DNA from 2 places in the Brevibacillus nitrificans genome. Region 2 is predicted to be linked to the other one. Evidence: a T-box and tRNA genes for the amino acid it is inferred to sense, from the RefSeq annotation. Region 2 holds a T-box; the other holds one or more tRNA genes.
The links. The T-box of region 2 lies ahead of ileS (isoleucine--tRNA ligase). A T-box ahead of a tRNA ligase gene usually reads a tRNA of that ligase, here a tRNA-Ile.
Positions count from the first base shown of each region.

Region 1 (15,399 bases), on a different contig from region 2:
TCCTGTGTACGGGTTGTCGGATTGGCTCTTGATATTCTCGACTATCCCCTGGATCATGCTGCCTATGCCATGCTGGTTTGAGTGCGGCAGGCGGATTTCTTTGGCGACTTCCTTGAATACCACCAGATTCTGTGTAAAGTCGACATCTTTATTCAATAGCACTTTGGCAGTGACGCAATTTTCTCCACGGGCTATTTCCATCAGGTGGTGGAGAAAGTGAGACTTCCCGGAACCAAAAGGCCCGACCACAAATTTTTCTGCGGACGCTCCCCGATCGAACCTTCTTTTCAGGTAGACCTTTTGCAGGCGAGAAAAAGCATCGTCATAGCCCACGCCAAACAAGCTGCATCCTTCTTCCGGTGCAGTGCCATGCGAAGCCATGCTTTCCAACATCGTCAGTATTTTGTCCTTCATGGTAGTTCTCCCCTCTGCCTACAAGCGGCTCAAACAGGCATGTGACAACGATTTCATCAACTCGCGCTTGTATCCGGACCCAACATTATTCTCCAGGACCCGTTGCCCGATGCCGGTCATCTGTTCCCGCAAGCCGTCTATGTTTCCCTGCAGTCTTTCTACATGGCCAATAAACATCTCCGTGCTCGCCTTCAAGAAATCTTCCGGGTGCTGCATGATGTTCACCTTTTCCAACGGCAGAGTGGGAACGCGCCAAGCTTGCTTGGGGAGACCGCCGCTGACCATCTGAAGGCGCTGCCCCAATGCCGGGTAGTTTCGCGAACACATTTCCAGAAAACCTGGGAGGACAGCAAATACGGAAACCGTTCCCACTAAAAGCCCTGTCGTACATCCATCGATCAACCGGCGCATCAGATTGGCTGCAATACGCTGACTTCGCGGCGGAATTGACCTTGTGGATTGCAAGGTCCTTTCATTCTCGTCAAACAAGAGCAGGACTCCCGGGACTCCCAAATGATACAAGCCTCCGAGAACTGTCTTGAGCACCAGCTCTGCATTTCTGCCATTCAGCGGTCCCTTTACTCCCAGCAGGTTGTGCCTCCTCATGTCTGCCACGCTTACCCGGTTCCCTGTGAGAAAATCACGCAGCGTGTTCCAGGCGGCAGCATTCAGATGCTCCTTTTGGGCTGCCCACCATAACGCATTGTGAAAGCCAGGGTGGACAAGGTGCACTTTCTTGAGGTTATCTGCATGAATGGTGCGGCCCGCCTGAAGAGCAGAAATGATCGCAGGCAGGGATCTCACCATTTGATTGTTGACCCGCGCCTCCATGTTTTCCAAAATGTATGCCGTAATCTGTTTCCAATCCTCGAGCCGCAGAGCCTGTGACAAATCGGCACTCGCAACAATCATTCCTTTTTCCAAAGCCCGTTGTCGGAGCAATTGAAGCAAATGAGTTTTCCCCGAACCGTATGCCCCTTCAAAAAATTTGCAGGTGGCTCCTCCATGAGAAACAAAACCATCCATTACTTCCTGTTCGAAATAATCGAGATAGGGTCTTGTTCCCACATCGAAAAGATGAGCGCTCCCTGGATTCGGTATTCCATATTGAGCCAAGGTCTCTAAAGCATCGATGACATCATCCCGATATCCTGTTGTCACGTCCGTCATCTCCTTCGCTCTTTATTTATAGGGAATGGCGTAGCACATCGTTTTATACTCTTCTTCTGAATGTAATCCGTTTACCGTTACTCCCAAGCCTTTGCTTACTTCCTGCTGGCTTCCGGTTTGCAGCCCGATACGCTGCTGCGCTGGAACCATACCTCCCATTAGCCGGTAACGGTCCAGGTTGTACAGGAACAGCCACATAGGCAATTTGTCATTGACGCCAAATCCGACCGACTTGATGAACTCCTTGTCCTTCGCGCACAGAACTAGGAATTCTTCCGCGAATTCCCGGATCAATACGGATTGCCCCTCCATTTGCTCATAAATGCCGACTACTGCTTTTTTGTAAGCGATCCACATCCAGAAAGTCAGCCTTTCCTGATCGATCGAAGCATTCTCCAGCATAAGAAGGGCCTGGCTTTCCAACTCTTCGATCTCTTTAGAAGCAGCAACCGTGACAAACGGGGTCAACGGCTCCCGGTTATAGCAAAAGCGAATCTTTCCTTCGCTCGGCTTGGTTTCCAAAAGCAATGGACCGACTCTCCATCCATTACTCACTTCGCGGATAATCGTCCCCTTCTCTTTGGCGGAGCGCAAATATGCCGTCTCATGCTTTTTGTACTCCTTCACCTGTTCGTCGAGCACTTGTTGAACGAGGGGGATGTACTTGGCCTTGAACTGTCCCATCATTCCTTCATCAGGCAGAAGCTTTAACTGCTTGGCGGCAGTTACTAGAAAATCCGCATCTGTTGCTTTGGATTCCGCTAGGGAAAACAGCGGTTTAAACATTTGCTTCAGTTCTTTTTGCATGTCTTTCCCCAACGTTTTTCCGTCTATTATCGTCTTTTGCTGTTCCATTTGTTACACCGTCCTCAATACTTGTTCTGGTTGAAACGGATATTCCGTAAGAAAGGGGCTGGGCGTACCGAAATATAGCAGATGCACTTCTTGCTGTGCTCTCGTCACGCTGACAAACAGCAGCCTGGCATCCAGCTCGTCTGCGAATGACCGATTATTGGCATTCGGGATGATCACGGCATCAAACTCCAGTCCTTTCACCAAGGACACGGGAATGAATACGACCCTCTCCCGCAGCTGCGCCTGGCTGTCCTCCACCAGCTGGATCGATTCTACACCCAGCTCCAGCATTTTATGATACAGCGCTCTCGATAAGGCCCCCTCTTTGCAAATGACGGCAATTTTGGGATGGCCCTTCTCGACCATCAAACGGATGGAGTGTCTTAGTTTTTGGACAAGATCGGCTCCATCGCTTACCTCAATCAATTGTGGGCGATCGCCATGCCTGTTGATTGGCTGAATAACGGGCAAAGATCCTGCCGAAGCTTGCAGGATATGGTTGGCCAGCTCCATGATTTCGAAGGTCGAACGATAGCTGACAACAGTCTCCATATAGTGAAGCTCTGTACCGAAGATGCTCCCCAGATCAGACCAGTCCCGAAACCCTGTCCAAGGATAAATGCATTGTGAGATATCCCCCAGCATCGTCAGCGATTTGGCTAGCGGCTTGAGCGAGTCTGTCAAAAACGGGTTTAAATCTTGCATTTCGTCTATCACGAGGTAATCTAGCAAGACGTCTGTCCCTTCGATTTTTCTTTCCATATGCAACAAGGCACCAAGATCCTCGTAGCCTATCTTCTTCTGCTTGAGGTCATCGCTGTGCCATCCCTGCTCCTGGCAGACGTCTATGTAGCATTCAAGTGTGTTCAGCGGCTTCCAGGAATCGAAGTACGCCGTCATGCCCTGCTGCCAGTTTTCCTTCATCAGCCGCACTCTAATCCCTGCCACTTCCCGGAGCTTACCTTCCCACTCTTTTCGTTCCACGAGTTCCTCTGGCAAACCGGACGTCCATTCCTTTACCGTCGCCAGATAGCGGTTTTCCAGATGCTTTTCCTGTTTTTTCAGTTCCATTTCTGCCCAGTTCCGGATCGATTTGATGGTCTCTGTACGGCGCTTGTTCAAAGGCAAATGCTGGTAGCCCTCATAGATTTCTTTCCATTTTTCAGCCGTTTCCGTCTCGGGGGGCACGATGTATACAAGCTGCGGAACGTCGGCTGGCAAGAACTCCTCTTCCCGTACGGCAAGGTAAGACTCCACACGTTCCTTGAAGGAAGGCGATGTTTTTTCAGCCAGGATCGGGGCTATTTCTTCCATTCGCCCCGGATTGTCAATAAATTCGGTCAGCCATTGCTGCGGCGTCTTGACCTCTTTTGCGAACTTCAGGAGGGATCTGGCGAAATCGATGACCGTGCTTTGCTGAATGCCTGCGATATCCAGGTCCTTAACAACCTGTTTCATGTAGGAAAGAAACATTTGATTGGGGGCAAGCACCATGATTTTATCTGCCGACAGCTGCTTGTCATAGGCATACAGAAGGTAGGAAATGCGGTGTAGAGCGATGCTGGTCTTGCCGCTTCCTGCTACCCCTTGCACCAACACTGGCCTTGCGATTCCCATCCGGATGATCTCGTTCTGCTCTTTCTGGATCGTCGCAATGATTTCTTTAATTTGGTGGTCTGTATTCTTTTCAAACCAGATCTGTGCCAATCGGTCATCGGTCAGGTCGGGTGCGATCTCGTCAGCGGTCTCGCCAGGCTGCAGCGCAGGCTTACGGTACTGGTTGCTCAGAGTATCCCGCACATCGATCACCTGTTGATTTCGGATATGGACGGAGCGCTTGCGATTGATGGCCAGTTCCTGTTTTCCGCCAGGCGTAGCGATGGCGATGTTACCTTCGCCGCCGGAGAAGCCGTAGTATGCGTTCCCGTAGGGGGTCCGCCAATCATAAATGATGTCCGAAACCTCGTCTTTTGCTACGGGGATCTTTCCAATCCGATAGGTAACGACCTGCTCTCCTTCGATCAGCTCCAGTTTTCCGATGTAGGGCTCGGATAGGGCCTCTTTGTATTCGGAGATTCTTCCTTTGTTTCGAGATTCGACGTATTCCTGTCCCAGATCCATTGGCATTCGCTTGCTATTTGCAAGCTGTTCAATGACTTCTTCTATTTCCTGAATCGTTTGGTCAACGTGCCTTTGTTCTTCCTGAATGATTAGTTGTCTCATGGAACCACCCTAGCAGGACTTTTGGGTTATTTTAGTACAAAATTAAATGTGATAATTTTCCTATAAATTCACTTTAGCTCATCTTCCATTCTTTTTCCACAATTTCAACGCTGTGAAACTTCTTAGTAAAAACCGGGCCCCAAACAGGACCCGGCAATAGTTTTTTGATCATTACTTCGTTGCAAGAAAAAGGAATTGTTTTCTCAAGCCATATGGGCAAGCAGCCTGCTGAAATCCACTAACTCCCCAATCGTAGACGGTTCTGCTCTCTTCAGATACTTCTTATCTTTTTCCATCAATTTGAAAATCTCAAACGTCGTCATCGCATCATCCAGAGCCCGGTGATGCTTCCCTTTTGCCGAATGACCGAATTCCACCAGCGCCTTCATCAGCCCGGTTTGATTTTTCGTGCCGTAGAACCGTTTGTGCTCCATGGATAAATCGATTTCTTTGTTGGGAAATGGGTAAGGTATGCCAGCCTGCAGACATTGTTTCCGTAGGACATACATGTCCATATTCCCCCAGGTAACAACAGTACTCATGCATTGGCTTTCGTATTTCATGAATGCGGCAATAAGCTCTCGAAAGGATATCCCTTGGTCAACTGCTTCTTGGGTGATGTCCAAAAACTGCATGCATCTGTTGCTCAATAAAGAATTGATCTCAGGTTTCACAAAGGATGAAAACGTATCATGCACTTCCCCGTTCCGCACGACTGCCACACCCGCTTCTATGATTTCCGGTACGAAGCCCTTTCTTTTTTGATGATCTTCGGGCATAGTAAACTCAAAATCAACGAACAGATATGGCTTGGACATCATACGTTCCTCCTTCTATTTACTTTCATCGGAAGAGATTCTTCTGCTTCCAACATACTTGTGAAAGTGACACATCCTGACAGGGAACGTATGTTTCTCCATCAATTTCCGCATATCCAAATCGTAAACAGCTCCGAAAAAACGAATACTGTCAGGGAACCTGGATTCCCTGACAGTATCTCTCGGCCATTTCCCGGTATTCACCGTACAGCCTTTGCCGATACTCTACCGGCTCCAGCAGCTCCGCGTCCTTCCCGTACTGTTTCATCCATCGCATGAATTCTTCCGCCCCGCGAGTGGTAACCGTCACGATGAGCGATCCGTCCTCTTGATCCACAAACTGGGGTTCCGAATCGTATTTATGCTCTTTGATATAGCGGGCGACTTCCTTGGTGAACCTTACTTTGAAAGTTGTTTCGTTGCGGTCCGCCTTGATGCCCCACAGTTTGTCCAAAAAAGTGTCGATATCAAAATCGTCCTCGATAAAAAACTTCTTGCCGGTCAGCTCGATGCGTTGAAAACGGCTCAAGCGAAACGTGAGGACCTCTTCACGCAAGTGGCAAAAACCGATCAGGTACAAATACCCTCCGCGCGGGACCAGATAATAGGGATCAATCATTCTTTTCGTCCAATCTTCCCGATACATCGAATAGTACTCGCACTCGATCGTCACGTCGTCCACGATCGCCTGGATCATTCGCTGCATGAGCAAGTCCTGCTCCGGATTCATCTGCTCCGTATGTATCCGGATCCGTTTCCCTAATAGCAACAGGTTATCGTTTACTTTGAATCGTGTAAGGATCTTCTCCATCGCGGACTGAAAAGACTTTTGGAAGAGCTGCCCCTTTAGCCTCGATTGGCTTGCCAGGATCGGGTACAGAGAGATGGCCAGATATTCGTCGACTCCGAGCTTACCCGGGGGTTGTATATAGTTGTCTACGATAAAATATCCCTTGCTGCCCTCCAGCATGACTTGAATCCCGCACTTATCCAGGTCTTTGATATCTCGGTAAATGCTACGCACCGAGGTCCCTGTCAATTCGGCGAGTTTCGGCGCGGTGATGCCTGGCCTCTGCTGTATAGTCGTAAGGATATAGAACAATCGTTGTGTTTTGTCCACGTTTTTCACTCCAAAAAGGCAAAAATATCCTACCATTCATTCTCGATAGATGAGGCTAATTCCTCTTCACAACGTAAAAAGAGAAGAGAGGAAGCTGACACAAATCCATTTTGGGTGGTTCAGAATGCGAGATGTGCTTCCCCTACTGCCAACAACTCCTTCTCTACCATTACTTCGCTGATTCCTTCCTTTGATCCCTCCAATTCCTCCAGGCATGACGCCGATCGCTCCGATCCTTGGATACCACTCCTTGTTTCTTCTGAACTTCATCATGATAGAAGCCAATGGGGTTTCCGGACTTAGGAGGATAGAAATCAAAAAACCACTTGATTTCTCAAGTGGTTTTATTAATGAATTATGGTGATCCGGACTGGGTTCGAACCAGCGACCCCCACCCTGTCAAGATGGTGCTCTCCCAACTGAGCTACCGGATCATGGGATATGTATGTGATCTTAAACATCTATGTACTCGTTTAATGGTGGGCCCTGTAGGACTCGAACCTACGACCAATCGGTTATGAGCCGACCGCTCTGACCAACTGAGCTAAGGGCCCCAATCGCACCGGACGTCGATCACATTTATTACTATACAGCATGCCTAAATGAATTTCAAGAGGAAAAACATAATTTCTAGTAAATTTTTTCACTCCCACCAAAAGGTCACCAAAAAACGGTTGTTTGGTGGGCATTTCCTTCTCAATCCTCCACATCGTTCCATGAAAAGGAATACCTTCCCTTACATACAAAAGCCACTCTCTGCTCCTCAGCTTGTATGGTCACTGAATATAGGCGAAAAAACACAACCATGACGGCAGTCACCGCTCCACCTTTTTCCCCCTGATCCACGTAACCCGAACAGAGAATGGCTCACTTCTCTTAATCAGCTTTTACAAACTGTTACAAAGCAAGCAGTACAGTCCTTTACTTTCCGAATCCGAATCTTGTATTGACCATTCGGCTTCGCGCTCTCGTGAAGTCCTTGCTTCCCTAATAAGCCATCCTCACCCTGCCTGCTCGTTCCCTTCCTCACCCTTCGCCTCGAGCTTCAGCTCCGCACTTTGCTGCGCCAATGCTTCTTCCCGCGCAGCTGCTGCCTCTTGCTCATCCCGCATGCGGTGCGCCATGCGGCTGGATGCGTTGGCTGCCACACTTGCCACCAAATCATCCAGGAACGTATGGACCCGCCCCTCTGCTGATTTTGTATCCAGGCGCTTGATGACTCCGACCTTGTGTTTATCCAGATGTCCAAAAGTCGTCACGGCAATGCTTCCGTATCCGAAAACGGAGCCTAGCGCCAGTGTCTCGTCGCATCCAAACAAGCCTTCGTCCGATGCAATGATTGACTGCAGCGGTTCGGAAAGCAAGCCTTTTTCTGCTAAGATATCCAATTCAACGCCCACCAAAATGGCGTGCTGCATTTCCCTTTTTTCCAGTACTGCTTTCACACTCTCGATGCATGGTTCCATCGTCAGGTCTGGGTGGTAAGGCGACTGCATGAGATACACGATCTCTGCGATGTCCTCCACGGTTACGCCTCGTTCTGTTAGGCGTGCGAGGGCGGCGTTTCTGACTTCGATGCTGTGTACTTGCTTCTTCATAAGAGACAACCCCTTCCGCATATCGAGTGAAGTCGTTTTCTACCATAGTATCATATGGTGACAAAATTGCGACAATGTTTCACCCAGAATGGAAAGTCCACCGCAACTTTTACTCGATATAAAAGTTTACTTATATTCCCAATTAATAGTATCCTTTTCCAAGGAGGTGGTCATTGCGTGAAGCTGAAAATAGGGAGCTTCCCCCTGCTTGTCTTGCTCATCGCCAGTATTTTGACCGGCTGCCAGGCGCAGCCCTCATTGGAAGCGGAAGCGGCAAGGTTGCTCCTTTCCTTGAAAAAAGCCCAGTATGAGTTTTCCTACTCCCAGCTGGCGGGCGGGCACTACGAACAGCTTGCGTCATCCACCGAAAAAGGGGACGCCTACTTTCTTGCGTTTCAAGCCATTTCAGAAAAAGTAAAGCCCTTCTTGCATCAAAAGGAATACGAAAAATTTTTCAAGAATCGGGTCGCAGGTATGACGATTGAAGCTGTTATCCGGGAAAAATGCGAGATCAGAGTGAAAGATGTACGCATGGACGAGTTTTATCAAGATGAAACGAACGGCTCCTACATCGGTCACTACACCCTGGGATTACAGTTTCTTTACGGAAATGGTCTTCCCGATCAGTCAGTGGTGAAAAAGGGACAGATCACGATGAGTCAGGTGGATGGGGTATGGAAGCTTGAGCGGGATTGGGATGGCTATTTAAAAGAAAGCGATCTTCCCTAAGCTCTGCTCTACAAAATGCGACACCCTCTCGTCCACTTCCCCCCTCTCCTGTATAATAATCACCAGAACATCCCATGAAGGAGGGACAGGCTTGTGGCTCTTGAGGAAATCATCTTGGAAAGCCGGCATCTGGGAACGCCGGAAAAGCTGATCGTCTATACCCCGGAACGCTACTCTCCACTCTATTCCTATCCCGTGCTCTACGTACAGGATGGGGATGATTACTTGGCCTTGGGCAGGATGGCTACGCTCTTGGATAGCATGATTCGGGAAAAGCTGCTGCCAGACGTGCTTGCAGTCTTTTTACCTGTCGATAAGAATAAACGGACGGCTCGGTATCATCCGGATGGAAGCGAGCATCTGGCGTATCGCCGTTTTCTGGGGGATGAAGTCGTGAGCTATATGGATACCCATTACTCGACGGATACGTTGGGCAACGCGCGGACGCTCATCGGGGAGTCACTGGGTGGTGTCGTCTCGCTGTTTACCGCCTTGGCTTATCCCCATACATTTGGGCAGATTGCCTGCCAGTCGATTGCGATGGATGCAGAGCTGAATCGGCGGGTAGCAGAAACGGCGTTTGAAGTCCCGTTGACTATTTATCTCGAAATCGGCAACCAGGAGACAGCGGTTGCTTCCTCTCGCGGGCCGCTTGATCTCGTCACTGCCAACGAAGAGCTGCGAGAAATTTTGCAAACGAAAATGGCCACCCTGGTCTTTGAGACCTTTGAGGGTGACCATACGTGGGGCCACTGGCAAACCAACATACCGCGTATGCTGCATGCCTTGTTTGGGTAAACTTACCGTGGCTGTTCTTCTTGTGGGCCTTCGTCCTTCAGCGGCGCAACCAGAGCTTCTTCAAACTCTACTTTGCGGATCGCCGTTAGGATGGTGAAGGTCAGCACAGAGAGTAAAAGAAGGACAAGAAAAATAAATGTGATCATCATGGCCATGTACATGCTGTACGGCACCTCCCTGCACTACACAGTCTTTCCTGCCGCCAGCGGAATATACGGACTCACGCATAACATTACACAAATGAAGAATTTTCTGTTAAAATAGCAGAATACCGAGAGAATAGATGTTTGCTAGATAGTGAAGGAGGAGTGGTTCTCATGATGTACAGTATCGTAGTATTTCCATCCAGCAAGGTGCAAGAGGTCGCCAACTCTTACCGCAAGCGTTACGATTCGGCGTATGCTCTGATCCCTCCATATATCCGTTTGAAAGAAGGCTTCGAGCTGGAAGAGGCCAAATTGCCTGAGCTGGTCAGCCATCTGGAGCAAGTCGCTTCCTCAACGGAAAGCTTTACGGCTCAATTCCATCGGGTATCGTCTTTTCATCCGACGACCAACGTCATCTACCTGGCCTTGCAAAACAAGGAGCCTTTCACCGCTCTTCATCAAAAAATTGCGAACCAATGTGTCAATGAAAAGGAAACGTATGCGTACGTGCCTCACCTGACCATCGGGCGTGATTTGTCAGACGATGAGCTTCGCGACCTGACAGGACAAATGAGCATGGCGAAAATCGACCTGACCTCTGAAGTAGATCGCTTCCACCTCATTTATCAGCTGGAGGATGGCATCTGGAGCGTTTACCAGACCTTCCTGCTGAAAAAGTAAGACATATACCCAAAACACCAACGACCCTCCCTGTAACTTTCGCAGGGAGGGATCTTTTGCCGTAAAAAGGACGTGCCACCATGAACAAGACGTATCAGATCCAAACAGTCCAATCTGAAAAAGAAATGGCGGATGCCCTCTCCGTCCGTCGCGCTGTATTTATTGTGGAACAGGAAGTACCCGAAGACCTGGAAATCGATGAGCACGATCAAGTAAGCAGCGGCACCGTTCACTTCGTCGCCTACGATGGGGAAACTCCTGTGGGTGCGAGCCGCCTGCGCCCGTATGCGCCAGGTGTGGGCAAGGTAGAGCGCGTTGCCGTGAACCAGTCCGAGCGTGGAACCGGACTCGGCCGTATGATCATGCAAGCGATGGAGGAAATCGCCCTCAAGCACAATTACGATACACTCAAGCTGAATGCGCAGACACATGCACAGCGCTTTTATGAAAAGCTTGGCTACGAGCCGCACGGGGATGTTTTTGACGAAGCCGGTATCGAGCATATTGCCATGGTGAAAAAGCTTCACAAAGCATAAGAGCTCGTAAACAAGAAAGACAACCGAACAGTAACACCAGTCAGAAAGGCTACTGCAAGCATAATCGTGTAGCCTTTTTTGGTATGCACGATACGCGCCTGTTTTCCCGCTTTCTATGCTGATTAAAAAATACGGATCTCCTTTTCCTTCGCCTAGGTCCTCTTTCAATGCCCAACTCAAAGAGGCTTGATCTCCTAGAAGCTGATGACTGTGATCGATCCATCAAGTGGTAGACTGCGGCCACGTACCGCTAACACGATTCGTATGCAATCGTCTCCTCTTTACGGCTCTTCACATAAATGATATTTTCATAGGAAAAGACTTTATGAGAAAATATGTAAATTTGCCTCAAAAGAAGCTGGACTGCTTGTCCCTTCTTCGCGGCTTCTACTGGAGCTGCTACGACGTTCTCTTATTCGGAGGTGTGATCTTATGCCATTTGGAATCGATCAGCCGCTTGTGATCAGCAAAACAGATGCTCGGCGATTGGCTATCGCAAGTCAGCATCTGGCAGCTCCTCAGCAGGCTGCAAATGAGGAGAAATTGATGGCTGTCTTACAGTCATTACGTTATTTGCAGCTGGATCCGGTCAGTGTAGTGGCACCGAGCCATGAACTCGTGCTTTGGAGCAGGCTCGGTTCCGGTGCCACGCCACTGCTCAACAACCTGCTATGGCACCAGCGCTCGTTGTTCGAATATTGGGTCTACTGTGCAGCCATCGTTCTTACGGAAGACTATCCGATGTACCGGGCACATATGAACGCCTATCCCCCCAAAAGCACCGCGGAATGGATAAACGCGAACGACAAGCTGCGTCAGCACATCTTTGAACGCCTCCAGGAAGATGGCGCACTCCCTACGAGCGCATTTGAGGACCTCTCCGCCGTCGCCTGGAAATCGAGCGGCTGGACTGCTGGCCGCAATGTCGAGCGCATGCTGCAGTTTTTATGGTTGGGAGGCGATGTGATGGTAACCGGTCGTGCATCTGGCCAACGACTGTGGGCAACCACCGATGCTCATTTGCCGCAGGAGACTGATCGCGATGCGCTGCCGATGGACTTAGCGAACGCTGTTGCCGTGGAGCATGCGGTACGTGCCCTCGGCATCGCGCGGGTGGCTGATGTAAAGCAGTATTTTTTTCGCTTTCAATCCCGAGTGCCCCTTCGTTCTATACTCGAGCGGCTGCAAAGGGAACAAAAGGTGATTCCTGTCGAGATCGATGGTGATTCTTCCAAACATACATGGTTCGTCCACACCGACTCCCTCCATGCACTTGAAGCCATTCGAGAAGGACGCTGGGAGGCGCGTACGACGCTGCTGTCTCCCTTTGACAACCTGATAAGCGACCGGGAGCGCACCGAACAGCTCTGGGGGTTCACCTTCCGCAATGAGATGTACGTCCCCAAGGCTCAGCGGAAATACGGCTACTACCTTATGCCGATCCTGCATGGCGACCAATTGATTGGACGGGTGTCACCCAAGGTCGATCGCCGCCGCCACATCCTTTGCATCGAGGGACTTTATTTAGAGCCTGACGTCCTCCCAACAGCCGACTTGTATCACGACATAACGGAAAATCTGGGCGATCTCGCATCCTTCGTCGGTGCCGACGCGGTCGAATACAGCGATCTGGTACCAGACCCGTGGCTTGCGAAGCTGCACAAGTCGTGATCCCCACTCAAAAGACGAAACCTCGTCCACCCTTTGCAACGGATTGCACGATTGCCCACTGATGATTGGTGAATCAGATCGGGGGCTCAGCTGACCCGGGATCGTTCGTTTAAAACAGCAGGAGTCCTGGACTTGATGATCTGGTCCATGGCTTCTGCTGTTTTCATTTGCACGGTTACTTCTGAGCTTTTCTCCCCGCCGCAATCTCCCGCAGCTTTTCAACGGCTTCCATCGGTGCCGTATGCGTTCCAAGCATCGCATGAAACGGCTCTTCTCCTCGCCATCCGTGGAAGTCTGAGCCTCCTGTGATCACAAGGCCATGCTCATTTGCCCAAGTCGTGTAGCGTGCACGCTGATCAGGATCATTGTCAGGGTGATGGACCTCAATCCCGTCCAAACCAAAGGCAATCAGCTCCACTACCAGATCATCTGCATCGTACAGACCGGGATGTGCCAGTACCGCTGCTCCCCCTGCATCCTTGATCAAGGTGATAGCCTGTTGCGGAGTGATTCGCGGAGGGTTTACATAGGCTGCCCCTTCTTTCCCCAGGTACTTCGCAAACGCCTCATCGATTGACGCTACCACCCCAAGCTCGATCAGCTCCTCCGCAATGTGGGGTCGGCCGATATTTTTATCGGTGCCCTGCTTGCGGCGGTACACGTTTTCCAGCGTAATCGGGATCCCCAGCTCCTGCAGCCGCGCAATGAGCAGCTGATTTCTTTCGTGGCGCGTTTCCCGCAGACTAACCAATCGCTCCTGAAACGCTTCATCTTCATAAGGGACAAAGTAGCCGAGGACGTGGATGTCCTGTCCCCGCCCTACGGAGCTGACTTCGATACCGGGAATCACTTCGATCCCGAGCTCTTCTGCTGCTTTCCGTGCGGCTGGCACTCCCGCTACGGTATCGTGGTCTGTGATAGCGACAGCGGCAAGTCCCGCCTCCTTGGCAAGTCGTACGTTTTCAGCCGGATCACATGTACCATCCGAAGCTTTGGTATGGGTATGCAAATCTGCATGGGTAATCATGGAAATTCCACTCCTTCTTTTCTTTTTCCAGAAGTCTGAATTGTAATGGACCTACATAGGATGTAATCAAACCCGATTTCTTACAGGTTGAATCGAGGAGGATGTCCATGCGGTTAAAAAACAAAACCCTGACCGGTGTCGTGCAGCCGCTCTCCTATGTCGACAAGATGCTCCGACTGCAAGGCTTTTCACGCTCCGTTGGGGACGCCACACCCACGTATGATGTCGTCATGTACGACTCAGCCAGCAGCAGTACGTACTTTTTACGAATTCCTACGAACTTCGCCAACACGACGACAGGTAAAGGCGAACTGACTGTCAAGCTGGGGCATCCCTATTTGGAAGCAAAATTTTACATGAACGCCGCTTCCGAGGAAGTATTTTTCATTCCCAAAGCTGTCCGTGAAGCTGCTGAGCACAAGCTTGCGGAAATCGCCGACTACCTCTCTTCCCCATCTGCACCGTCCTGAACAAGCAGCTCTGTCTTCCTCCACAACCATCTATTTTGGACAAACCGATAGACAACTCTCCCTTGTTTGTGCAGTCCAACTAAATAGCCCATGAACGCCGTTCGAAACAGTACATAGCTTGAGGCGTTCTCTATGGAAATGTGTAAACGCTCACAAAGACGAGCCAATGCCTCTTCCAGCGTATTCTCATCCTGCAGCAATTCTTCGATCTCCTGATAGATTTTGTGATGGAGCTCGATGTTTTTCGTTACCGCACCATGAGAGGAGGTGGTGTAAGGTCCGTGTCCAGGTATGTAGCCTTTGTAGCTGGACGCATGCAGCTTTTCCAGACTGGCAATCGTCTCATGTGCATCGACAAGAAACGGCAGTTTGTGCTTATCCAATATGTCTTCCCCCAAATAGCTGTCGGCGGCAAAGCAGATCTCCTCACATACAACGCCCACTTGTTGCCAGCTGTGCCCCGGCAGAGAAAGGATGGAAAACACCACACCGTCAATCTCGATATCACCCTCCACAGGAAGGAGATGGTCCACCCGCGAAGCTGGGGCAAGCAAAAACTTGTTTCGCAGATCGGCGAGCGGTTCAGCCCCCATATTCAGGTAGATCGGTTCGAGGATTGGGTATCGGATAATCGCTTCTTCCAACGGTGGTGCGTATACCTTCGCTTCTGGCCAGCATCCGAGCAGGTAGGCGTTGCCACCGAAGTGATCGGCATGAGCATGCGTTTGAATAACGGCAGACAAGGGCTGGGCGATCGCGTCCAGTCCCTTCTTTATTTTCTTAGCTGTTTGGGAATCCAGACCTGAGTCGATCAGAATCGCACCATGGTTTCCGAGGACCAGGCCAATATTGACGTGACCGGGAAAAAAACCGACACGCTCCGTAATCATTTCTGGCATAGGGGCAGACAAGAAGCGTCCCTCATTTCATTTCGATTTCCTATTTATTTTCTCCATAAATTTCCCCTTCCCTTCCCCCTTCTCCATGTAGCTATAGGAGATTGGCTGTGGAGCATGTGTACGAATGGTTCTGCTCGAACCGAACGCGATGCGCTCACGGCTGGCTTTGGAAACAAGCGGTCCCAAAATGGTGTACGGAGGACGCTTGCCCCTAAGTCCACTGAACATGTGCGTAGTCGCAGCC
Region 1 is NZ_RHHU01000012.1:81,177-96,575, reverse strand. Features, by position in the region: gene EDM59_RS20385 (BREX system ATP-binding domain-containing protein) at 1-414, opposite strand, end outside; gene EDM59_RS20380 (BREX system ATP-binding domain-containing protein) at 433-1,575, opposite strand; gene EDM59_RS20375 (hypothetical protein) at 1,597-2,439, opposite strand; gene EDM59_RS20370 (HelD family protein) at 2,443-4,662, opposite strand; gene kapD (3'-5' exonuclease KapD) at 4,866-5,483, opposite strand; gene EDM59_RS20360 (helix-turn-helix transcriptional regulator) at 5,632-6,600, opposite strand; tRNA gene EDM59_RS20355 (tRNA-Val) at 6,959-7,034, opposite strand; tRNA gene EDM59_RS20350 (tRNA-Ile) at 7,078-7,154, opposite strand; gene EDM59_RS20345 (phosphatidylglycerophosphatase A family protein) at 7,602-8,198, opposite strand; gene EDM59_RS20340 (hypothetical protein) at 8,376-8,927, shown strand; gene EDM59_RS20335 (alpha/beta hydrolase) at 9,021-9,725, shown strand; gene EDM59_RS31160 (hypothetical protein) at 9,728-9,886, opposite strand; gene EDM59_RS20330 (YjcG family protein) at 10,043-10,552, shown strand; gene EDM59_RS20325 (GNAT family N-acetyltransferase) at 10,633-11,088, shown strand; gene EDM59_RS20320 (winged helix-turn-helix domain-containing protein) at 11,521-12,759, shown strand; gene EDM59_RS20315 (PHP domain-containing protein) at 12,935-13,786, opposite strand; gene EDM59_RS20310 (hypothetical protein) at 13,894-14,256, shown strand; gene EDM59_RS20305 (MBL fold metallo-hydrolase) at 14,226-15,146, opposite strand; gene EDM59_RS20300 (YitT family protein) at 15,183-15,399, opposite strand, start outside.
Region 1: it encodes a tRNA-Ile, which carries the amino acid that the T-box ahead of ileS (isoleucine--tRNA ligase) is inferred to sense. The anticodon was not compared.

Region 2 (15,399 bases):
ACGCGTAATGATCGGCGAAATCAACAATGGTTCCATCAACATCATCGGCGTCGGCCAATCGCACTCAGAGGGCATTAAAAAGGGCGTGATTGTCGACATCGACCAAACCGTGCATGCCATCCGGGAAGCGGTAGACCATGCAGAGCGCATGGTTGGCGTTTCGATCGAAGAAGTGTATGTCGGTATCACTGGGAATCATATTGAGCTGCATGAAACACAAGGGGTTGTCGCTGTATCCAGCGAAGACCGTGAGATACGAGAAGAAGACATCCAACGCGTTATTCAAGCAGCAAAGGTTGTTGCCATCCCGCCGGACCGTGAAATTATCGAGGTCGTTCCCAAAGAGTATATTGTCGATGGACAGGGTAGTATAAAAGACCCACGAGGAATGATTGGCGTCCGGTTGGAAATGGAAGGAACCATTGTGACCGGTTTGAAAACGGTTGTACATAACATTGTTCGTTGCGCCCAGAGGACGAATCTGCGAGTTGCTGGAATTTTCTTGCAACCGCTTGCGGCCAGTACTGTCGCTCTTTCCAAGGATGACAAAAACATGGGTGTCGTTTTAGTCGACATCGGTGCGGGTTCTACCACGATCGGTGTATTTGAGCAAGGAAAATTGGCAGCTACCACCGTAATCGGCATCGGTGGCGACCACATCACCAGCGACATCTCGCTGGGACTTCGCACCCATACAGACGTTGCAGATCGCGTGAAAACGAAAAACGGCTGTGCATTGATCGACGAAGCATCAGAAGATGTGAAGTTCAAAGTAAACAGGATTGGCAGCGATGTGGAGAAGCAGTTTACGCAAGTCGATTTGGCCAACATTATTGAGCCGCGTGCTGCTGAGATTTTCCAATTAGTTGAGGATGCTGTTTACAAATTGGGCTTCCGTGACGAAATTGCAGGTGGGTATGTACTGACAGGGGGCACTGTAGCGATGCCAGGCATGTTGGAGCTGGCAAAGGAAGAGCTTGATGCACCTGTACGTATTGCCATTCCGGATTATATTGGAGTACGGGATCCTGCCTACACCACTGGAGTAGGTTTGATTCAATATGCCTTGCAGTTGATGGAGCGCCGTAGCATCCGTGTGACCCCCTCTTTCAAAGGCACCCAGAAGCAAACCGTGTCTAAGCCGAAAGATGGCAACGGTCTGATGGAAAAAGTGAAAAACTGGTTCAGTGAATTTATTTAACAACGGCTGCTGCTGTTTACCTTGACGATGGTGAATATTGGAATGTTTCGTTTTACGAAAAAAGTGGTAAAAATCAACGGAATGTTACAATGTTTGTCTAGGGCCTTTTAAGCAGACACGGAGCTTTCTTATGTTGAATTGGGGAGGACTAGCAATATGCTGGAATTTGATATGGATTTGGAATCCTTTGCGCGAATTAAGGTCATTGGTTGTGGAGGCGGAGGCAGCAACGCCGTAAACCGCATGATCGCAGGCGGTGTAAGAGGGGTAGAATTCATTACCCTGAATACGGATGCACAAGCACTCCAACTATCTAGTGCTGACATTAAACTGCAAATCGGTGAAAAGCTGACACGTGGTCTCGGTGCAGGGGCTAACCCGGAAATCGGGAAAAAAGCTGCAGAAGAGAGCCGCGATCTGATTGAAAATGCACTGCGTGGAGCAGACATGGTATTCGTAACAGCCGGTATGGGTGGAGGTACGGGTACGGGTGCTGCGCCAGTAGTAGCAGAGATCGCAAAGGAATTGGGAGCTCTGACAGTTGGTGTCGTTACTCGTCCATTTTCGTTTGAGGGTCGCAAGCGTTCCCAGCACGGTGAAGCTGGTATTGCGGCCTTGAAAGAGAAAGTGGATACACTGATTGTTATTCCAAACGATCGCTTGCTGGAAATCGTCGATAAAAACACGCCAATGCTAGAAGCATTCCGTGAAGCAGACAACATCCTGCGTCAAGGTGTACAAGGGATCTCTGACCTGATTGCTGTTCCAGGTCTGATCAACCTTGACTTCGCTGACGTCAAAACGATTATGACAGAGCGTGGCTCTGCCCTGATGGGTATCGGGGTAGGCAGCGGCGAAAACAGAGCGGCAGAAGCGGCGCGTCGTGCCATCTCCAGCCCTCTCTTGGAAACGTCGATTGATGGTGCACGCGGTGTTCTGATGAACATCACTGGCGGTACCAATCTGAGCCTGTATGAAGTCAACGAAGCGGCGGATATCGTTTCCTCTGCAGCTGACCCTGATGTAAACATGATCTTTGGTGCGGTTATCAACGAAGATCTGAAAAATGAACTCGTTGTAACAGTGATCGCGACAGGCTTTGAACACGCGCAAAGACCGGAAATACCTCGCCGCCCGCAGCAGCAGGTAAATCCGGCAAGTAACCGCCCAACCCCTGTATCGAACACAAACACGGCTCGCCCGAAAGAGGAAGAGGATGACAAGTCCTTCTTCTCGATGAGCAATCTGGACAATCTGGATATTCCAGCTTTCCTGCGCAACCGCCGTCGCAATAAAAAGTAGGATAAAATCCGCATAGAGAAGACCTTGTTCCCACGAGAGGAACGAGGTCTTTTTTTGTGCAGTAAGAATTCATGAGTACAACTAAGGCTCTGCCACAAAGCTTGGGGAAGCCAAGTTTCTAGTTTGGTTACATCTGTCCATATTTAAAAATAGTAGAGTCAAACTGAAAAAAATCTTCTACAAAATATCCAAAAATACATCGTCAAGAATTGACAGACTTTACATACACATTGATATATACTGCATTTACTGGCAAGTGAAAGAGGCATAGAGAGCGCGACGTGTCGGGGGGTGAGAGAGCAGATGGTTGTGTATCTTGATATCATTCTACTCCTGAACATGGCTATTGATACCTTGTTGCTATGGTTCACCGCTTATTTTCGAAAAGAACGCGTAGTTTGGTGGAGAATACTCGTCGCTTCCTTGTTTGGCTGTACATATCTTGCCTTCTTTTTCTTCCCGGCGTTTTCTTCGATGTATCAGTGGTCGATCAAGCTGCTCTTTTCTATTCTCATGCTCTGGATTGCCTTCGGTAACAGAAGGCTGCTGACCTTCACCCAGAACCTGATCATTTTTTACTTTGTCGCCTTTGTTTTTGGCGGAGGTGTTTTCGGCCTCCAATACTTTCTCGCCCCGCGAAACGAAATCGTGAATGGACTGATCGTGACACACAACGATGGCTTTGGCGTCGGTTTCAAGCCCACATTGCTGATTCTCCTTGCTGGGTTTGCCATGATGTACTTCATCGGGAGAAAGAGCTATCGGGCGATACAAGAGCCGCGCAAGCTAAATGCCTTTCTCGTCGATGTCGTCGTGACGCTGGCAGGAGAAAAAGTGATCTGTCGAGGTCTCGTAGATACGGGCAACCAGCTGCACGAGCCGATCACTCGAATACCGGTCATGATCATGGAAAGTCGTATGCTGGCACATCTGCTTCCGCCGCCGCTTCTCCGACAAACCGATGATAACGGTGGAGTGTGGGAGAAGCTGGACGGATCCTGGGAGGATCTTCCTGTAGAGTGGCAGTCCCGAGTCAGACTGATTCCGTATCGCAGCGTCTCGCGAGGAATGGACTTTTTACTGGCGGTGAAACCAGACCATGTCATCGTTTTGCAAGGCAGTACCCGTTATGAGACCCACAAGGTGCTGATCGGCCTCAACCCTATTCCGTTGGCCGCAGACGGGCATTATCAGGCCATCGTGCATCCCGCAATGATGGAGACCTATTCTCAAGAATCGACCTTTATTCTCGAACAGGAGGGCTAATCATGTACGTAAAACTTCGCCTGCAACTACAATTGACCTGGTATCGTTTTTTGCTATGGATTGGAGCACGCGCTGAAGAAGTCTATTACATCGGCGGGAGTGAAGCCTTGCCTCCACCATTGACCAGGGAAGAAGAGGAGATCTTGCTAGGTCGCCTTCCTTCAGGGGATCCAGCTGTGCGGGGAATGCTGATCGAGAGAAACCTGCGTCTGGTTGTCTACATCGCACGCAAGTTTGAAAACACAGGAATCAATATCGAGGACCTGGTCAGCATCGGTACGATTGGTTTGATTAAAGCGGTGAATACCTTTGATCCAGACAAAAATATCAAGCTGGCGACGTATGCATCACGCTGTATCGAAAACGAAATTTTGATGTATTTGCGCCGGAATAATAAAATCCGCTCCGAGGTGTCGTTTGACGAGCCGCTCAACATCGATTGGGATGGCAATGAGCTTTTGCTCTCTGATGTATTGGGGACTGAGAATGACACGATTTATAAAAATATCGAGGATCAGGTCGACCGCAAGCTCCTGAAAAAGGCACTCGATAAGCTATCCGAGCGCGAACGGATTATCATGGAGCTGCGCTTTGGGCTAGCAGGGGAAGAAGAGAAGACGCAGAAGGATGTCGCGGATCTATTGGGGATCTCGCAGTCCTATATTTCCCGGTTGGAAAAGCGAATTATAAAACGGTTGCGAAAAGAATTCAACAAGATGGTCTAACGCATATTTTCCCAGTCGAGGGAGATACTGTTCCTAAACCGAAACAGAGGTAGCTTTTGCTACTGTCTGATCGGCTACGCGTCAGTACGCGGCCTTTCAAGACAACCGGGTTAGGGACTTTTTTCTTGCTTCGAGGAGGGAAAGACGTGACGCGCAATAAGGTAGAGATATGCGGGGTAGATACCTCCAAGCTTCCTGTGCTGACCAACAAAGAGATGAGAGAGCTGTTCGAGCGTCTACAGAGCGGCGAGTTGGCAGCCCGTGAAAAGCTGGTCAATGGCAATCTGCGGCTGGTACTAAGTGTCATCCAGCGCTTCAACAACCGCGGAGAGTATGTTGACGATCTGTTTCAGGTAGGCTGCATCGGATTGATGAAGGCCATTGACAACTTTGATCTTGGGCAAAACGTGAAGTTTTCTACGTACGCTGTGCCAATGATCATTGGGGAGATCCGACGCTATTTGCGGGACAACAATCCGATTCGCGTGTCCAGATCCTTGCGCGATATTGCTTACAAGGCACTGCAGGTACGCGACAATCTGACCAACAAACATTCGCGGGAGCCCACCATTACAGAAATCTCTCAGGAATTAAACGTAGCAAAGGAAGATGTCGTGTTCGCTCTCGATGCGATTCAGGATCCTGTTTCCTTGTTCGAACCGATTTATCAGGACGGTGGGGACCCGATCTACGTCATGGATCAAATCAGCGACGAAAAGAACAAGGACGTGACATGGGTAGAAGAGATTGCTTTGCGGGAAGGCATGCAGCGTTTAGGTGACAGGGAAAAGATGATTTTGTCGATGCGCTTCTACGAGGGAAAAACCCAGATGGAAGTGGCCGAGGAAATCGGGATCTCGCAAGCGCAGGTGTCTCGACTGGAAAAAGCAGCAATCGCCCATATGCAAAAACACGTGCAATCGTAATGCCAATCTTATATAGGAAACCCGGAGGCGCATCGTCGTCTGCTCGGGTTTTTTTTCATTTGGACACCGAATCGACAGGATTTCAGAAGAGAGAGGACATATTCCCATCTCCACTCATATACTACAAGTAACGGAATCAAAAGTGGGTGAGGGAGAATGGTAAAAATCTCTGACTTCCAGACCAAAGAAGTAGTCAATATTTTGGACGGGAAGCGGCTTGGGCAAATTTCCGATCTGGAAATTGACTTGCGCCATGGACGGGTAGAGGCCATTGTCGTACCGGGACCGGGTAAATTTCTAGGCTTTTTTTCATCGGGGAACGATTTCGTGATACCATGGCGAAATATTGTCAAAATCGGTAAAGATGTTGTACTCGTGCGGGTAGAAGAAACGCTCCGAGTAGATACGAGAACCTCAGGTGGAGAGGATTTCAGGGAATAAAGGGAAGCGTGTATAGGCATGACTTTGACTCCGCCAAGCCTTGGCGGAGTCAAGTTTTATGGTATGATAAGCCATATGAGGAAGGTGACAGCATGAGAGAACCGTTTGTCATGGCTGGAGAAAAGCCGTTGTTGCATCTACAGGAATGGGAAAAACGCTTTCCCGGTTTAGTGGCGGGGTTTACGATTCGCACGGGCGGGGTAAGTGAACAACCGTATGGATCTTTTAATATGGGTTTACATGTAGGAGATGAGCCTGCCCATGTGGTAGCAAACCGGCAGATGCTCGCAGAACAGCTTGAGCTTCCTTTCGAGACCTGGACCTGCGCGGATCAAGTACATGGCAATCTTGTTTGCCAAGTAACGGCCGCAGGAGCAGGCAGAGAGAGTCTCGACAATGTGATCCAGGCTACGGATGGGCTGTACACGGAAAAGACTGAGGTGCTGCTGGCTTCTTTCTACGCGGATTGCGTGCCGTTGTTTTTCCTTGACCCTGCATCTGGAGCGATTGGGCTGGCTCACGCAGGCTGGAAGGGAACAGTTGGACGTATTGCCGAGGAAATGGTGAAGGCGCTGGAGAAACAGTATCAGACCAAACGTGAGGATTTGCTGGTTGCGATCGGACCATCCATTGGCGGCTGCTGCTATGAGGTGGATGAAAGAATCATGGAGCGAGTCCGCGAAAGCACGTCGCGGTGGGAAGGATCGGTCACACCATCTGAAAACGGGCGCTTTATGCTTGATTTGCGCAAGCTGAATACGGAAATCCTGCTGGAGGCCGGCGTGTCCTCCACGAATATCGCAGCAACGGATTGGTGTACAAGCTGCCGTACCGATCTGTTTTTCTCACACCGCAAGGAAGCGCCAGTAGCGGGAACGACAGGGCGGATGGCCTCGTTTATCGGATGGAAAAGCATGAAGGGAGAAGGGAGTACGTCATGAGCATGGATATGGAATTGCTAAAACAACGCATGCAGACCATCGAAGAAAGAATTCAAGCTGCGTGCGACAGAGCGAACCGGAAGCGGGAAGAAGTGAAGATCATCGCGGTCACCAAATACGTCGATGCCGAAGCTATCCGCGATTTGCTTGATGCGGGAATCGAGCATATCGGGGAAAACCGCGTTCAGGATGGGGTACCGAAGTACGAGCAGTATGGGGATCGTGGCACCTGGCATTTCATCGGTCATTTGCAAACGAACAAAGCGAAAGAAGTCGTAGGACGTTTTCCGTATATCCACTCTTTGGATCGTCTATCCTTGGCAGAAGAGCTGAATAAACGCGGAGAAGCGTTGAATCAAGTCGTATTTTGTTTTTTACAGCTGAATATTTCGGGTGAAGAGACAAAATTTGGGCTTAGTCCCAATGATGTATTGGCTTTTTTACGCGAAACCAGTAATATGAGACATATAAAGATCATTGGATTAATGACCATGGCGCCTGTTGTCGAAAATACGGAAGACGCACGACCTGTTTTCCGAGGTCTCTATGAGTGGAAAGATCGCATCAATGAATGGGCATTCCCTCACGCACATGTGGAAGAGCTATCCATGGGCATGTCAAGTGATTTTGAAGTGGCAATTGAAGAAGGAGCTACATATATTCGACTGGGTTCCGTACTGGTCAAGCCATAAATCGGAAACCAGCCTTGCGATTTGGGTAACAGCGCAGAGAGGAGGAGTAAAGGGCATGGGTGTAATGAACAAGCTGATGGGGTTCCTGGGATTGGAAAACGAAGAGTACGTCGAAGAAACAATCGAAGAAGAGCAGGAGGAACACGATTCTTCCAATAAGCGGCAACTTGCCAGCAGAGCGAACAACGTGGTTCCTTTTCAAGCACGGGAAAAGGAGGGCATTCGTTTGATCCTCTGTGAGCCTCGTCACTACAGTGATGCACAAGACATCGCAGATAATCTTCGGCATCGCAGACCTGTCGTGGTGAATTTGCACCGCGTGGAAAAGGATCAAGCGAAACGAATTATTGACTTTTTAAGCGGAACGGTCTATGCGTTGAACGGCGATATTCAAAAAGTGGGAGACACCATTTTTGTTTGCACGCCTGACCACGTAGACATTCAAGGCACGATTTCCAGCGTAATGGAAGAATAAGGAACCAACGACGATAAAAAGGGTGAGGGAATGGGTTACCTTCTGACGATTTTGGATTTTGCTTTCACGGTTTATCAATACATGATTATTGCGTACATCCTGATGTCCTGGGTACCGCAAATGCGCGAGACAGGAATTGGACAGCTTCTGGAGCGATTGGTTGAACCCTATTTGGCTCCATTCCGTCGCTTTATTCCTTCACTGGGATTCATCGACATTTCGCCGATTGTGGCTTTGATCGCCTTGCGATTTGCTTCATACGGACTGTTCTCGATCCTGACAAAACTTGCATACTAACGAAAATAGCTTAGGCGTGTGAATGTATGAGCATATTTGATCACTTTGGAAAAGAAGAACGTCCCTTTGTAGAACGGGCGCTGGAAATGCTGACGCTGGTAGAGCGGAAGCAGGCCATGCGCCTTACTGATTTTCTGGATCCACGGCAAGTACAAATCTTTCAAAGTCTCTCCTCGCAGGTACAGGATGTCTCTGTAACACCTCATGGCGGCTATGAGGATGCAGAGCGGGTGCGGGTCATTATCCACCCGGATTACATGCCCGTGGAGATGGAAGACTATCGTCTGACTTTGCTGCGGATCGTTGCGGATCAGCGCTTTCACGTCTTTGAGCACCGCGATGTGATGGGCGCGCTGCTCAATGCGGGGATGAAGCGGGAAAAGTTCGGGGACATGCTGACAGATGCAGCAGGCAGCTACGCGATTGTCGCGGAAGAGGTAGCCGACTATGTTTGCACACAGGTGACACAGATTCACAGGACCTCTGTGCAGTTTGAACGAGTCTCCTGGGAAGACTTCACACCGCCAGCGCCGCGGTTTACGGAGAAAACAATCACGGTTCCATCCCCGCGACTGGATGCGATCATTGGGGAAGTACACCATTTGTCCCGAGCGAAAGCATTGGTTCCCATCCGGGGTGGGAAAGTAAAGGTGAATTGGAAAGTTCTCGAGGATCCTTCCCATGCGCTGAAGGCGGGCGATATGGTCTCTATGGCAGGGTTTGGACGATTTAAAGTACTGGAAGTAGCTGGCCCGACTCGCAGTGGCAGGATTCGCATGATTGTGGGACTGGTCACATAAGCTGTAGGAGACCACAAAAATTTGCAAAATACGGCAGGATATACAGCTGATCCTGTCGAAATAATTGGCTATGATTATCGGGAAAAGTGGGGGGTTCATGTGCCTTTAACGCCGTTGGATATACACAATAAAGAATTCAGTACTGGCTTTCGCGGATACAACATTGACGAAGTAAATGAATTTTTGGATCAGGTCATTAAGGATTTTGAACTCCTGATTAAAGAAAAGAAAGAAATGGAAGAACGCATCGCTATTCTTAACGAGCGTGTGGATCATTATAAGAGCTTGGAAGAAAACTTGAGCAAATCGATTCTGGTTGCCCAAGAAACAGCAGAAGACGTCAAGTCGAATGCTCGTAAGGAAGCACAGCTGATCCTGAAGGAAGCGGAGAAAAATGCGGACAGGATCGTAAATGAAGCCTTGGCTAAGTCTAGAAAAATCGCAATCGAAATCGAAGAATTGAAAAAACGTGCGTCTGTTTACCGCATGCGTTTTCGCACTTTGTTGGAAGCACAGCTGGAAATGCTGGAAAACGGAGCATGGGATGATATCGAGCATGCTGATTCAGCGGTTGCTGTTGAATAAAACATTGACGTTCTGTTGATGATGGTACTATAATGAAAAACAACTTTGTCATAGTGATAGCGACGATGATCGGGACGAGTATGTGAGCATTGCACTGCCTAGCGAGTCAGGGATAGGTGAGAGCCTGACGAGATGCACCCACAGAAAATCACCCGGGAGTTCAATAGCCGAAATCTTGCCAGGGAAATGACAGGCAGGGGAGTAAGTGCGCGCGTCATTCCCGTTACGAATGATACAAGTGGAACGATTTTTATTACGATCGTTCAATCTGGGTGGTACCACGGGAGCCTTCTCTCGTCCCTTTTTTGGGGATGAGTGAAGGCTTTTTATATTTTTAAGGAGTGAATGTAGCCATGGATTTCAGCAAAACCTTATCGCTGCCAAAAACGGACTTCCCGATGCGCGGCAACTTGCCAAACCGGGAGCCGCAAATGCAGTCTGCCTGGGAAGAGATGGATATTTACAAACTTGTACAGGAACGTACCGCTGGACGTCCTTCGTTTGTTTTGCATGATGGCCCTCCATATGCAAACGGGGATATCCATATTGGACATGCGCTCAATAAAATCCTCAAAGACTTTATCGTCCGTTACAAATCGATGGCGGGCTTTTATGCACCGTATATTCCAGGCTGGGATACACATGGACTCCCAATCGAGCAGGCTATTGTCAATGCACAGGGTCTGGATCGCCGCAGCATCGAAGTAAACGACTTCCGCAAACGCTGTGAAGAGTATGCTTGGTCCTACATCAACAAGCAGCGCGATCAGTTCAAACGTCTGGGAATTCGCGGCGATTGGGAAAACCCTTATGTAACGCTGCTTCCTGAATACGAAGCAAACCAAATCCGCGTGTTTGGGGAAATGGCGAAAAAAGGCTACATTTACAAAGGTCTGCGCTGTGTGTATTGGTCTCCTTCTTCCGAGACCGCTTTGGCAGATGCAGAGATTGAATACAAAGACAAACGCTCTCCTTCCATCTACGTCAGCTTCCAGGTAGTGGATGGCAAAGGTCATCTGGATACGGATACAGGCGTTGTCATCTGGACGACTACACCTTGGACCATTCCGGCAAACCTGGCGATCACGCTGCACCCTGAACTGGAGTACAGCGTAGTGAAAGCAGATGGCCGCAAATTCCTGGTGGCGAGCGGACTGATTGAAAACGCGAGCAAGGAAATCGGTTGGGAGAACGCGGAAGTGCTCTCCACCCACAAAGGCCAAGACCTCGAAGGTGTCGTGACGCAGCATCCGATCTATGACCGTACGTCTCCACTCATCTTGGGCGAGCATGTAACGCTCGATGCGGGTACCGGTTGCGTTCATACCGCTCCAGGACACGGGGAAGACGACTTTAACGTCGGACAAAAATACAACCTCGGCGTGCTTTGCCCAGTTGATCATGAAGGAAAAATGACCAGTGAAGCTCCGGGCTTTGAAGGTCTCTTCTACGAAGATGCAAACAAAGTGATCACCGAAAAGCTGAAAGAAAACAACGCTCTGCTCAAGCTCAGCTTCTTTACGCACTCCTATCCGCATGACTGGCGCACGAAAAAGCCGGTGATCTACCGTGCGACTGAGCAATGGTTCGCGTCCATCGACGGGTTCCGCGAGCAAATGCTGGAAGCCATCAAACAAGTGAAGTGGATTCCGCATTGGGGTGAAACCCGCCTGGCTAACATGATCGCTGATCGTGGAGACTGGTGCATCTCCCGTCAACGCGTATGGGGAGTTCCTATCCCGATCTTCTATTGCAAATCCTGCAACGAGCCGATCATCAACGATACGACGATCAATCATATTGCAGACCTGTTCCGCAAAGAAGGCTCTTCCGTTTGGTTTGCTCGTGAAGCCAATGAGCTCGTACCAGAAGGTCTGTCTTGCACAAAATGCGATTGCAAAGACTTCCGCAAAGAAACAGACATCATGGACGTGTGGTTCGATTCTGGTTCCAGCCACGTATCTGTCCTGAAAGAGCGCGGCATCAGCTGGCCTGCTGATCTGTACCTGGAAGGCTCCGACCAATACCGTGGATGGTTCAACTCTTCGCTTTCCACGAGTGTTGCGGTATTTGGCACTGCACCGTATAAAGGCGTGCTGAGCCACGGATTTACCCTGGATGGAGAAGGACGCAAAATGTCCAAGTCCCTGGGGAACACCATCGTTCCACAAGAAGTCATCAACAGTCTGGGTGCCGATATTTTGCGCCTGTGGGTCGCATCTGTCGACTATCAAGCGGACCAACGTATTTCCGATGCGATTTTGAGCCAGATCGCAGAGGTTTACCGCAAAATCCGCAACACCTTCCGCTTCCTGCTCGGAAACCTGGATGGATTTGATCCGGCAAAAGATCGCGTTGCTTATGAGCAGCTGGGTGAACTGGATCGCTATGTTCTGGCAAAAGCAGCGAAAATGGTCAAACGTGTACGCAAAGCCTATGACGAGTACCAGTTCCATACGGTATTCCATTCCGTTCGCAATTTCTGCGTAATCGATCTGTCCGCTTTCTATCTGGACATTTGTAAAGATCGTCTCTATGTAGAAGCGCCGGATAGCCTCAAACGCCGCGCTGCGCAAACAGTAATGTACGATTGCCTGCTGAATCTGGTGAAGCTGGTAGCACCATTGCTGCCGCATACAGCAGATGAAGTATGGGGCTTTGTTCCAGGCGTGGATGAGAAGAGTGTGCAGCTGACAGACATGCCAGAAGCGGATGAAAAGCATTTGAGCTTCTCTGCTGACGACGAAAGCAAGTGGGACGCTTTCCTCACCGTCCGCGATGAAGTGCTGAAAGCAATGGAAGAAGCGCGTCGCAACAAAGTGTTTGGTAACTCTGTCGATGCAAAGCTGGCCCTCTACCCACAAACAGAGGAAGTGGCGAAAACCTTGGCAGCGATGGACGATCTGGCAGATTTGTTCATCGTGGCAGATGTGGAACTGCATCCACAAGGTACTGCTGCACCAGCTGAAGCAGCACAGCTGGAAGGCATTGCCGCTGTGGTATCTGCAGCCAGTGGTGTCAAATGCGAGCGCTGCCGCGTCGTGAAGCTCGATGTGGGTGTAAACCCATCCCTGCCAACGATCTGCGGACGCTGCGCGGGCATTGTGGAGGAGCATTACGCACACGTTGGAGAATAAAGAATACCAAAAGATTCGACCTGTCATTCCTTGTAGGGAATGGCAGGTTTTTTTATTTCAGCAAGGTCTTCAGTCAACTTATGGGATGGGCTGAAATCGGTTAATTCCGTGCAAGCCAAGACATACTACCACGTGAGGAAACCAAACCAAAGGTGGTGTCTGGCGTGGACCAAGACAAGCTGACACTTTTTCGAGTTAAGCTGCTGGAGCAGAAAAAAGAGCTGGAAGATCGCGTGCAGGACCATTACGGCATGAGAGAACCGATGACGACTTCTTTGCAGGAGTTTGCCATGTACGATAACCATCCCGCTGATATTGGCAGTGAACTGTTCGAGCGGGAAAAAGATTTGGCGCTGGATAGCCTGGACAGGGAGACGCTGAAGGAAATTGATCAGGCGCTGACACGAATGGATGAGGGGACATACGGGACCTGTACCGTTTGTGGGGCGGCTATTTCTGAGGAGCGTCTCGAGGCACTCCCACAGGCACAGACCTGCAAGGAACACGCACCAGCGCCTACGATCAACGAATCTCGTCCCATAGAAGAGGAGTTTTTGATGCCTCCGTTCGGGCGTACCTCACTTGACGAAAAGGAAGGGCAGAACGGCTTTGACGGGGAAGATGCGTGGCAAATTGTAGAGGCGTGGGGCACCTCGAGCACTCCGTTTTCTTACGTGGATAACGACAAGACCGATTACAAGGAAATGTACATCGAAAGTGATGAGCCAGATGGCTTTGTGGAAGATGTAGAGGAAATCGGGTACACCGATATCGATGGCTATCACGGTCAGGACAGCGTTCACTTTATGCGGAGCGGTACCTACGAGGAGTATATGCGAAAGGGCGAGGGGAAAGGGAATTACCTGAACTACGACGATTACGAAGAAGAGCGGGCAGACAGGGAAGGCCGAAACGATTTGATGTAGCCAGGAGGACCGCAAATGCAAATCGAGCGTGTAGAGACGTACCCGCTGCTCTATAAGCTTCCACAAGCGTATGGCGATGCAAATGGTTACAAACGGTACCGAACATGCTTTTTGATTCGCGTCATTACCAAATCGGGAATGGACGGGTGGGGGGAGATTATCGATTGGCTCCCTACGCTTCAGTCGGGCTTCCGAGAGCGGATCATTCCCTATTTGCTCGGTAAGATGGCAACGGATCGACTCGCGCTGACAGATGTCATCAGCAAATGGCACCAGCGCTCGGCAGCGGGAGTGAGCATGGCTTTGACGGAAATCGTTGCGAAGCGCGCGGGGTTGTCTGTCTGTGATTTGTGGGGCGGCAAATTTCATCAGCAAATACCGGTTTACGCTTCATTTCAATCCTACTGGGAAGCCAGTGATTGGTGCGAGCGTTCGATTGAAAAGGTCACGCAGGAGGTTGCAGCTGGGCATAAACAGGTGAAAGTAAAAATCGGAGGACGCTCGTTGCAAGAGGATTTTGCCCATATCAAGCGTCTCATGCAAACACTGCCCGAGGATGTTCTTGTCGCTTTGGATGCTAACCAAAGCTACGATACGTCTCATGCACGTAAGTGGGAGAGAGTGTTCTCCCAGTTCCCCAATTGGCTGTGGCTAGAGGAGCCGATGCCGCTGGATCGTGCGCAGGAGTATGGAAAGCTGCGGGCAGCTATTCAGGTACCCATTGCGGGCGGAGAGAATCTGGTTCAGTGCGCTCAGTTTTTACCGCTGTACCAATCTGGTGCGTTGGATATTGCGCAGCCAGATTTGCTGCACACAGAGGGGATCGATGCCTACCGGACACACTTGCAGCTGGCTAGGCAGTATGGATATCGGGTATCCCCTCATTCTTTTGATGGCAGCCTGGCTCGGCTGTATACCTTATTTGCTCAGGCTTGTCTTCCGGCATGGTCGAAAATGGATGCCGATCCCATCGAGCCCGTGGAGTGGGATGCGATGGAGAATCCGTTCACACAGTTGTTTCCGTTAGCTCCGGTGCAAGGCAAGGTCACTATCCCGGAAGGAGCCGGAATTGGAGTTTTGCCGGACTGGGAGCTTATCAACGCAATGCGCTGGGATGGCAGCGTTTATGCGTAAAAGAAGGAGTTTCTTATGGCGCAAAATGCAAAAAACTTGATTGGCTTAACGGGTATCCCTCTGGTCATGGTGCTGGGTAATTCCATGCTCATCCCTGTATTGCCAACCATGAAAGCCAAAATGGATCTCACCTCTTTGCAGACGAGTTTGCTCATTACCGCCTTTTCCATAGCAGCTGGCATTGTCATCCCATTTGCCGGGTATCTTTCAGACCGATTTGGCAGGAAAATCGTGATCATCCTCTCCCTTGTCGTATATGGTGCGGGCGGGCTTTTGGCAGGACTTGCCGCATTATGGTGGGAGAATCCGTATTCGATCATGATGGTAGGACGAGTATTGCAGGGGATCGGTGCTGCGGGTACTGCACCCATCGCCATGGCGCTCGCAGGGGATTTGTTTAATGGTGCGTCGGAGAGCAGGGCTTTGGGGCTCATGGAAACGTCAAACGGCCTTGGCAAGGTACTAAGCCCGATTTTTGGCTCGCTGCTTGCCCTGATCTCCTGGTACATGGTGTTTCTGGCCTTTCCGATTATCTGCGGCGTCGTGCTGTT
Region 2 is NZ_RHHU01000001.1:52,798-68,196, reverse strand. Features, by position in the region: gene ftsA (cell division protein FtsA) at 1-1,201, shown strand, start outside; gene ftsZ (cell division protein FtsZ) at 1,358-2,503, shown strand; gene spoIIGA (sigma-E processing peptidase SpoIIGA) at 2,807-3,769, shown strand; gene sigE (RNA polymerase sporulation sigma factor SigE) at 3,772-4,494, shown strand; gene sigG (RNA polymerase sporulation sigma factor SigG) at 4,641-5,420, shown strand; gene EDM59_RS00285 (YlmC/YmxH family sporulation protein) at 5,577-5,861, shown strand; gene pgeF (peptidoglycan editing factor PgeF) at 5,954-6,802, shown strand; gene EDM59_RS00275 (YggS family pyridoxal phosphate-dependent enzyme) at 6,799-7,494, shown strand; gene EDM59_RS00270 (cell division protein SepF) at 7,550-7,969, shown strand; gene EDM59_RS00265 (YggT family protein) at 8,000-8,266, shown strand; gene EDM59_RS00260 (YlmH family RNA-binding protein) at 8,293-9,066, shown strand; gene EDM59_RS00255 (DivIVA domain-containing protein) at 9,166-9,651, shown strand; T-box leader at 9,708-9,956, shown strand; gene ileS (isoleucine--tRNA ligase) at 10,005-12,788, shown strand; gene EDM59_RS00245 (TraR/DksA C4-type zinc finger protein) at 12,941-13,714, shown strand; gene EDM59_RS00240 (mandelate racemase/muconate lactonizing enzyme family protein) at 13,730-14,848, shown strand; gene EDM59_RS00235 (MFS transporter) at 14,864-15,399, shown strand, end outside.